DNA from 2 places in the Duganella vulcania genome. Region 2 is predicted to be linked to the other one. Evidence: predicted binding sites of a transcription regulator. Region 2 holds the regulator's gene; the other holds the start of a gene.
What was found. Region 2 encodes FliA, which starts transcription of late flagellar genes. Its sites were predicted from a motif close to CTAAAGTTTNNNNNNNNNNNGCCGNTA; they were not measured.
Positions count from the first base shown of each region.

Region 1: a site for FliA is predicted at 1,446-1,472, ahead of GTP90_RS33530 (flagellin N-terminal helical domain-containing protein). Genes of this name have one in related genera too.

Region 1 covers NZ_WWCX01000148.1:3,457-7,831, reverse strand. Annotated here, with positions in the region: gene GTP90_RS33535 (GGDEF domain-containing protein) at 1-1,357, shown strand, start outside; gene GTP90_RS33530 (flagellin N-terminal helical domain-containing protein) at 1,650-3,209, shown strand; gene GTP90_RS33525 (flagellar protein FlaG) at 3,300-3,689, shown strand; gene fliD (flagellar filament capping protein FliD) at 3,888-4,375, shown strand, end outside.
Region 2 covers NZ_WWCX01000006.1:23,568-27,942, forward strand. Annotated here, with positions in the region: gene flgM (flagellar biosynthesis anti-sigma factor FlgM) at 1-168, shown strand, start outside; gene GTP90_RS06765 (flagella synthesis protein FlgN) at 177-653, shown strand; gene motD (flagellar motor protein MotD) at 672-1,448, opposite strand; gene GTP90_RS06775 (flagellar motor protein) at 1,450-2,196, opposite strand; gene GTP90_RS06780 (RNA polymerase sigma factor FliA) at 2,178-2,909, opposite strand; gene GTP90_RS06785 (MinD/ParA family ATP-binding protein) at 2,953-3,750, opposite strand; gene flhF (flagellar biosynthesis GTPase FlhF) at 3,743-4,375, opposite strand, start outside.

The DNA.
Region 1 (4,375 bases), on a different contig from region 2:
CACCGGCGACCTGGCCGACTTCGGCCGCCGCTTCAACCGCGCCGTCAAGTCGCGCGACTGGGAGGGCTACGCCAAGGCGCTGTCGCAGCTGGTGGAAAAACACTTCGTCAGCAAGAAGGGCGGCATCGAGCTGGCCGGCCTGGCGCCGGAGGACGAGCAAAGCCGCACGCTGCGCGACCTGCTCAGCCGCACCCTGACCTTCGCGGTGGCGTCGCTGCTGTCGGGCGCGCCGGTGCTGGTGGCCGAGGCCGAATCGCTGGGCGCGGCCACCAAGCTGGCCCACAGCGAGGAGGCGCTGGCCGAGATCGCCGTGCGCCTCAAGCAGCTGTGCTACCAGATCGAGCTGCGCGGCGGCGACAGCGGCGAACAGCAGGAACTGCTGCTGCGCCTGTTCAAGCTGCTGCTGGAGAATGTCAGCGAGCTGCTTGACGACGACAGCTGGCTGCGCGGCCAGATCGAATCGGTGCAGAACCTGATCACCGGCCCGATCGACGTGCGCGCGCTGGAGGAAGCCACGCGCAGCCTGAAGGAAGTGATCTACAAGCAGGGCCAGCTCAAGCACAGCCTGTCGGACGTCAAGCTCACCGTCAAGAACATGATGATGACCTTCATCGACCGGCTCGGCCAGGTCGCGGCCTCGACCGGCGACTTCCACGAGAAGATCGGCGGCTACTCGGAAAAGATCAGCAAGGCCGACAACATCGCCGAGCTCAACAACATACTCGACGAGGTGCTCAAGGAAACCCGGCTGGTGCAGAGCGAGGCGCTCAAGGCGCGCGACAAGATGGTCTTGGCGCGCCAGGAGGTGCAGGACGCCGAGAACCGCATCCACGCGCTGGAGGCCAAGCTGCAGCATTTGAGCGAGCTGGTGCGCGAAGACCAGCTGACCGGCAGCCTCAACCGCCGGGGCCTGGACGACGTGTTCGAGCGCGAGACCGCGCGCGCCGACCGCCGCGGCACGCCGCTGTGCATCGCCATCCTCGACCTGGACGATTTCAAAAAGCTCAACGATACCTACGGCCACATCGCCGGCGACGCCGCGCTCAAGCACCTGGTCAAGATCGTCAAGGACACGCTGCGCTCGATGGACGTGATTGCCCGCTTCGGCGGCGAGGAATTCCTGATCCTGATGCCGGAGACCTCGGTCGAGGCGGCCGCCAGCACGATGACCCGTTTGCAGCGCGAACTGACCAAGCACTTCTTCCTGCACGATAACGAGAAGGTGCTGATCACCTTCTCGGCCGGGGTGGCGCTGCGCCGTCCCAACGAGGAGCAGACCGAGCTGGTCAAGCGCGCCGACAAGGCCATGTACACCGCCAAGCAGACCGGCAAAAACCGGGTGGTGGTGGCCGACTAGCCCCGTTTATTGTCATTTTTATTCCAGCCCGGCGCCCGCCGGGCTTTTTTTTGCCCAAAAACAAGGTCGAAAAATAATTATTTTTGCCCTAAAGATTCCGCGAACGCGGTCGTTTAAACGGGCATGTGCGATGAACTTTAGCCCTGAAATCGAAAATTTCCCGCTTTTTTTGCCCTTAATTTTCCCACTGGGCAACCGTTACCAGTTACAACAGCGGTTTGAATGTCTCGGAATGTGGAGACAGACCAATGGGAACTGAGCATATCGCCGAATCGTATTTTGGAGAAACATCATGGCACAAGTCATCAACACTAATATTGCATCGCTGAATTCGCAACGTAACCTGACCACGTCGCAAGCAAACCTGTCGACTTCGCTGCAACGCCTGTCCTCGGGTCTGCGCATCAACAGCGCAAAAGACGACGCCGCAGGTCTGGCCATTTCGGAACGCTTCACTTCGCAAATTCGCGGCAATACCACGGCTGCACGTAACGCCAACGACGGTATCTCGCTGGCTCAAACGGCCGAGGGTGGCTTGAGCACCGCAGGCGACCTGCTGCAGCGTATCCGCGAACTGGCAGTCCAGTCCGCCAACGGCAGTAACTCCGCATCGGATCGCCAATCGATCCAGAACGAGGTGGGCGCTCTGTCGAAAGAGCTCGACCGCGTTGCCACCAGCACCCAGTTCAACGGCCAGAACGTACTCGACGGCAGCCTGACCAGTACCCAGTTCCAGGTCGGCGCCAACTCGGGCCAAACCATTAACATCGGTGTGCAGAGCGCCCGGGCCAGCGACATCGGCAACAACACCATCAAGCCGGTCGATACGGCCACCTCGCTGTCGCAGGCCGTTACCGGCGCCAATGCCAACCTCGACACCGCCGATGCCGCCAACCTGCTGACCGCCGACGAAACGCTGACCATCAAGTCCGGTGCCGGCACCACCCAAGACATCTTCGTCAAGGCACCGCAGCTGGGCGCTACCCCTCCGGTCAACGGCGACACCGCCGCCTCCACCGCCGCCAAAGTGAACGCCGCCTCCGGCACCACCGGCGTGACGGCGCAGGCCAAAACCGTCGCCACCATCGCTGGCGTCGTCGACGGCTCGGTCAACTTCCAGTTGCGCGGCGCTAACTCGATCGCCAACGATCCAAACTCCAAGGCTGTCACCATTAGCGCCAAAGTGGTCGGTGGCGACCTGTCGGCCTTGGCCCAGGCTGTCAATGCCCAGACCGCGACCACCAACGTCACCGCCAGCGTCAAGCTGGACGCAACCGGCAAAAAAGAACTGCAATTGGTCGACAGCACGGGCAACAATATTCAGTTGTCCTCCCAGACCGGTGACGTGGCACTGCAATCGGCCACCGTGCGCGGCGCGGACATCGGCGGTTCGCCTTCGGCCACCACCGTCTCACTGGCTACCGGCGGCTCGGCAGCGGTCGGTGGTCGCGTCGAATTTTCGTCGGACTCCGGCTTCTCGATCACCAGCACGGTCGGCGTGATCACTGGCGGCACTACCGTCGGCAGCGATCTGCAGTCCGTCTCGAAAATCGACGTCAGCACCGTGGATGGCTCGAACGCTGCGCTGAAGACCATCGACTCGGCGCTGAACTCGATCAACAGCAACCGTGCGGCGCTCGGTGCGATTCAAAACCGTTTTGCGTCGACGATCTCGAACCTGAACACGACGACGGAGAACTTGTCCGCTTCGCGTAGCCGGATTCAAGATACCGACTTCGCGTCGGAAACGGCCAACCTGACCCGCGGCCAGATCCTGCAACAAGCTGGTACCGCCATCCTGGCCCAGGCCAACTCGCTGCCGAACGGCGTGCTGTCCCTGCTGCGTGGCTAAAATCCGGGGAAGGATTGACCCGACAAGGTCACCCTGACTAGGTTCCCCGGCTGATTTATTCAGTCGGGGATTTTTCACAAAGGAAGCATCATGACTATCGATACCATCGGCTCGGCCACCCAGGCCCGCCCAGTAGACCGCCCGGCCACAGCCGCTGGCGGCGATGTCGCTGCGCAAGGCGCCACGCGCGCACCAGCCACTGCCGTGGAAACAGCGGCCGCCGTCAAAGGCCCGGCCAATGTACCGACGCTGGAGCAGGTCAACCAGGCCGTGTCGCAGCTGAACAAGTCGGCGCAAGCCAAGTCGCAAGGCCTGGAATTCTCGGTCGACAGCGACACCAAGCGCACCGTGGTCAAGGTGATCGACCAGACCACCAAGGAAGTGCTGCGCCAGATTCCCTCGCCCGAAGCGCTGGAAATCGCCAAATCGCTGGAGTCGAAGTCCAGCAACTCCGGTTTGCTGATCCAGCAAACCGCCTGAAGCGGCCGCGCTCGCGCGCGCCGCTTTTTTCCCATGCATGGCATCCTGACACCGGGAGCGCCTGCCCACTGCCCCGCCACGTCCCCTTCGCTGCCCGTTTTTTCAGCTTTGCCTGAACTGGCAGGTATTCTCCCCTCTCAAGTCCGGTTTGATTCTGCCGATATTGTCTTATATTATTGCTTTACTTAGGAGCACATCGTGGGCATCTCTTCAGCGGGCATCGGCTCTGGCCTCAAGGTCGACGACATCGTCAGCAAGCTGATGGCAGTGGAGTCGCAGCCGTTGGCCGATTACGACAAGAAATCGGCCAGTTATCTGGCGAAGGTGTCCGCGTTCGGCAATTTGTCGAGCGCTCTCGGCACCTTCCAGAGCTCGCTCAGCAGCCTGAGTTCCCTGTCCGGCTTCCAGTCGCTCACTAGCACCCCCAGCGATTCCTCCGTGCTAACGGCCACCGCCAACAGCACCGCCCAGCCGGGCAACTACCGCATCAATGTCACCCAGATCGCCCAAGCGCAGACGCTGGCCTCCGCCGGTTACAAAAGTACCACGGCGGCCATCGGCCTCGGTGGCAAGACCACGATCAACTTCTCGCTGGGCACGATCAGCGGCGGCACCTTCGGCATCGCCGGCACCGCGCTCGGGGCCAGCCTGAGCAGCGGAGGCCTGACACCGGGCTCGCTCAGCAT
Region 2 (4,375 bases):
GCATTGGCGGCCAGTGCGGCCGGCGGCGCCAACGCTGTGTTCGATACCAAGAAGGTCGAGCGCATTAAGCTGGCGATTGCCGACGGTCAGTTCCAGGTCAACTCGGAAAAAGTGGCGGATGGCTTGCTGGATACAGTCAAGGATCTGCTGCACTCTCGCAAACGATAGGTAATACCATGTCAACCGCTACCCCGCTGAACAGCCTGCGTGAAGAAGAACAGATCATGACGACCCTGCTGGGCGTCCTGAAGCAGGAACAGCAACACCTGGTGGCGGCGGAAATCGACGGCCTGACGGCGGTCACCACGAAGAAATCGGCACTGGTCACGCAGATGACCCTGTTGTCGGCCCAGCGCCACCGCGCCCTGGGCAAGGCCGGCTACCCGGCCGAGGAAGCCGGCATGGATGCCTGGGTTGCCGCCAGCGGCGCCGACGCCGCCGAAGCCACCGCCCTGTGGCAGGCGCTGCAGCACCACGCGCGCGAAGCCAAGGAACTCAACCGCATCAACGGCATGCTGATCAACAAGCAGATGGGCCATACGCAAGGCGCGCTGCAGGCGCTGCGTCCGCAATCGGCCGGCGCCAACAATTTCTACGGCCCTGGCGGCCTGTCCACCACCCTGCCCCGCAGCCGCGGTTTCCTGGCCGGCTGATCTGCGCTTTTATTTTATCTACTGCTGAGCCGGCGCCGGCGTCGGCAACTCCGTCACCGTATCCGGAATACCGGACAAGATCGTGACCGCCACGCGGCGGTTGCGCGCGCGGCCGATCGGATTGTCGTTCGACGCCACCGGCACGTTCGAGCTGAAGCCCACCGCGGTCAAGCGTCCCGGCGCCACGCCGGCGTCGATGAACAGCCGCACCACGCTGCTGGCGCGCACCGCCGACAGCTCCCAGTTGGACGGGAACAGCGCGTTGCGGATCGGCTGGTTGTCGGTATGGCCCTCCACCTGCACATTGTGGTCGTCGCTCTTGAGCAGGCCGGCCACGGCGCGCAAGGCTTCGGTCGATTCGCTGGTCAGGCGCGCGTCGCCCGGATCGAACAGCACCGAGGCGTTGATCTCGACGCTGACGCCGCGGCTGTTCTGCGTGACGCGCACCTTGCCCTCCTTGACCAGCGGCGCCAGCGTGGACAACAAGTCCTGCGCCAGCTTGGTCATCTGGGTTTTTTCCTTGCGCAGCAGTTCGGCGTGGCGGCGCAGGTTGGGATTGGGGATGGGCAGGTTGGGCACCTCGGTGGTGACCGGCTTGGCCGAACCGGCGCCGCCGAAGGCGTCCCCCAGCGCGACCGACAGCACCTTGTAGCGGCCGATGTTGACCACCGAGATCGCATACATGACAACAAAGAAGGCGAACAGCAGCGTGATGAAGTCGGCATAGGAAATCAGCCAGCGCTCGTGGTTCTCCGGCTCGTCGTCGAACTTCCTGCGGGCGCGGCGGTTCTGCATGTCAGTGTTCCCGCAGCAGCGTGGCGATGCGCTCGTCGATGACGCGCGTGTGGTCGCCGGTGGCGATGTCGTAGAACACGGCGGCGGCGATCTCCTGCTGGTGCACGGCCTGCGTCACGATGGCCTTGAGCTTGTTGGCGATCGGGTAGAAGAACAGGTTGGCCAGGCCGACACCGTAGATGGTCGACACGAAGGCCACCGCGATGCCCGAGCCCAGCTTGCTTGGATCGGTGAGATTTTCCATCACGTGGATCAGGCCCAGCACCGCGCCCAGGATGCCGATGGTGGGCGAATAGCCGGCCGCCGATTCCCAGATGCGCACCGCCTGGCGCTCCTCGGTTTCGTAGGCGGTGATCTCGGTGTCGAGGATCTGGCGCAGCTTGTCGGGGTTGATGCCGTCGACGATCAGGCGCAAGCCCTTGGTGTTGAACTGGTCCTTGGACGACAGCATGTAACGCTCCAGCGACAGCAGGCCGTCGCGGCGCGCCGCCAGGTTCCAGGCGTTGATGTCGCGCGCCAGCACGGCGCGGGTGTCGGCCGGCGGCGCGAACACCAGCCGCAGCATGCGCACGCCGCGCAAAAAAGTCTTGAAGCGGGTCTGCAGCATCACCGCGCCAAACGTGCCGATGACCACGATCGCGAACGCGGCCGGCTGCAGCAGCGAGCCGAGCTTGCCGCCCTCGAGCGTCTGGCCGACAACGATGCCGGCCAGCGCCAGCAGCACCCCGGCTACGCTGGCCCAGTCCAAGACCGCTCCCGAAGTGAGGCGCGCAACCGCGCCACGGCCTGCGTATGCAGCTGCGATACGCGCGATTCCGATACGCCCATCACGGCGCCGATTTCTTTCAAGTTGAGCTCCTCTTCGTAGTACAGCCCCATCAGGATCTTCTCGCGCGGCGGCAGCGCGTCGATGGCGTCGATCACGGCCTGGCGGAAGTCGCCGTCCAGCAGCGAGCGCAGCGGGTCGCTCTCCTCGTCCGAGCAGTAACGGTCGAGGAAGCTGTCGTTGCCGTCGTCGTCGTGAAAATCTTCGTAGTACACCAATTGGTGGCCGCCGCCGTCGGACAGCATTTCCTGATAGTCGGCCAGCGACAGCTTGAGCATCTTGGCCACTTCCGACTCGGTCGGCGGATGGCCCAGGCGCTGCTGCAGCGTGCTCATCGCGGTCTCGATCTTGCGCATGTTCTGGCGCATCGAGCGCGGCAGCCAGTCGCTGTTGCGCAGCTCGTCGAGCATGGCGCCGCGGATGCGCAGCACGGCGTAGGTTTCGAACTGGGCGCCATGCGTTTCCTCGTAACGGCTGATGGCGTCGAGCAGGCCGATCATCCCGGCTTGCACCAGATCGTCGACTTCGACGCTGGGCGGCAGTTTCGCCTTCATGTGATGGGCCAGGCGCTTGACCAACGGCATATGCTCCGTCAGCAAAGAATCCTTGTCCGCTTTCCCTTTGACCGTGTACATAGCCTGTTTATTATTGATTAAGCGCTAAAATTGTCATGCTCCCTTAACGGAAAGATGGCGAGCTGGCCAGCGCGAAGCGCCCCGCCAGTTGACGAAACGCGACCGAAGCCCCGGCCAGCGGAAACGCATCGACCACCGCACGCCCCAAGCGTGCGGCGCGCTGCAGGTATTCATCCGCCGGCACCGATCCCATCGAAACGAGGTTCACCGCGAGGTATCGGCTGGCCGCCTGTGCCATGTTATCGTATACCACCTTTGCTTCCGATTCGGAAGCCCCGGTGACCACAATTCCGAACGGCCGCCGTCCCAGCTCCTGGTTCAGGCGCTTGATCATACTGTACGCGGCCTTGATCGAGGTAGCGCTATTCGACACCTGCACCACGATTTCCGAGCTGGCCATGACCGGCACCGGGAAGGCCACGCCGTCGAACTCGCCGTCGACGATGACGATGCCGGTCTGCTTGGCCAGCACATCGAAGGCCTTGGCCAGGCGGCGCGTCTCGTCCGGGCCGCTGCGCGGCACGCCGCGTGTCATCGACGCCACAGAGAACCCTTGCGGCACCTGGTGGATCACCTGGTTGAGCGCGCACTCCTGGCGCGCCACGTTGAGCAGGCTGGCGCCGCCGTCCACGCCCAGGCGCGAGGCCACGCCATGGGCGCTGGCGCAGGCATCGACCAGCAGCACGTCGTTGCCGGCGCGCGCCAGCGAGGCGCCCAGGTTGACCAGCATGGCGCCCTTGTCGTCCTGCGGCGTGGCCGACAGGAAGGTGACGATGCGGGGCTGCGGCCCCGCCAGCATGCGGCGCAGGCCCTCCGCCTGGTCGAAATCGAAATTAGCCAAGGTGCACCTCGCGCAGCGCTGGTTCACCGTTGCTCATCAGGAGCGGCAGTTCGGCGTCCAGGTATTGGGTGTTGACGGCGTCGCGTTTCAACTTGAAAGCGCGGTCGATCAGGTAGGCCGGATCGGCCAGGTGCAGGTCTTCCGGCACGCGCTGGCCGTTCGACACGTAGAACAGGTTGAGCTTCTGGCGGATCACCACGTCCAGCACGTTGCCGATGGCGGCCGCTTCATCGAGCTTGGTCATGATGCAGCCGGCCAGGCCGCTGCCCTGATAGGCGCGCACCACTTCGTTCAGCGTTTCCTGGGTGGCCGTCGCATTCAGGCACAGCAGGCGCTTGACGTCGGAGCCTGCGCCTTGCAGCATCGACACCTGCTCGGTCACCATCTGGTCGCGCTGGCTGACGCCGACCGTGTCGATCAAGACCGTGTGCTTGTTCTTCAGTTCCTTCAGGGCGATGCGCAGGTCGGCCTCGTCCTTCACCGAGTGCACCATCACGCCGAGGATCTTGCCGTAGATGCGCAGCTGCTCGTGGGCGCCGATACGGTAGGCATCGGTGGTGATCAGGGCCAGCTTGTCCGGGCCGTGGCGCATCACGCAGCGCGCGGCCAGCTTGGCGGTGCTGGT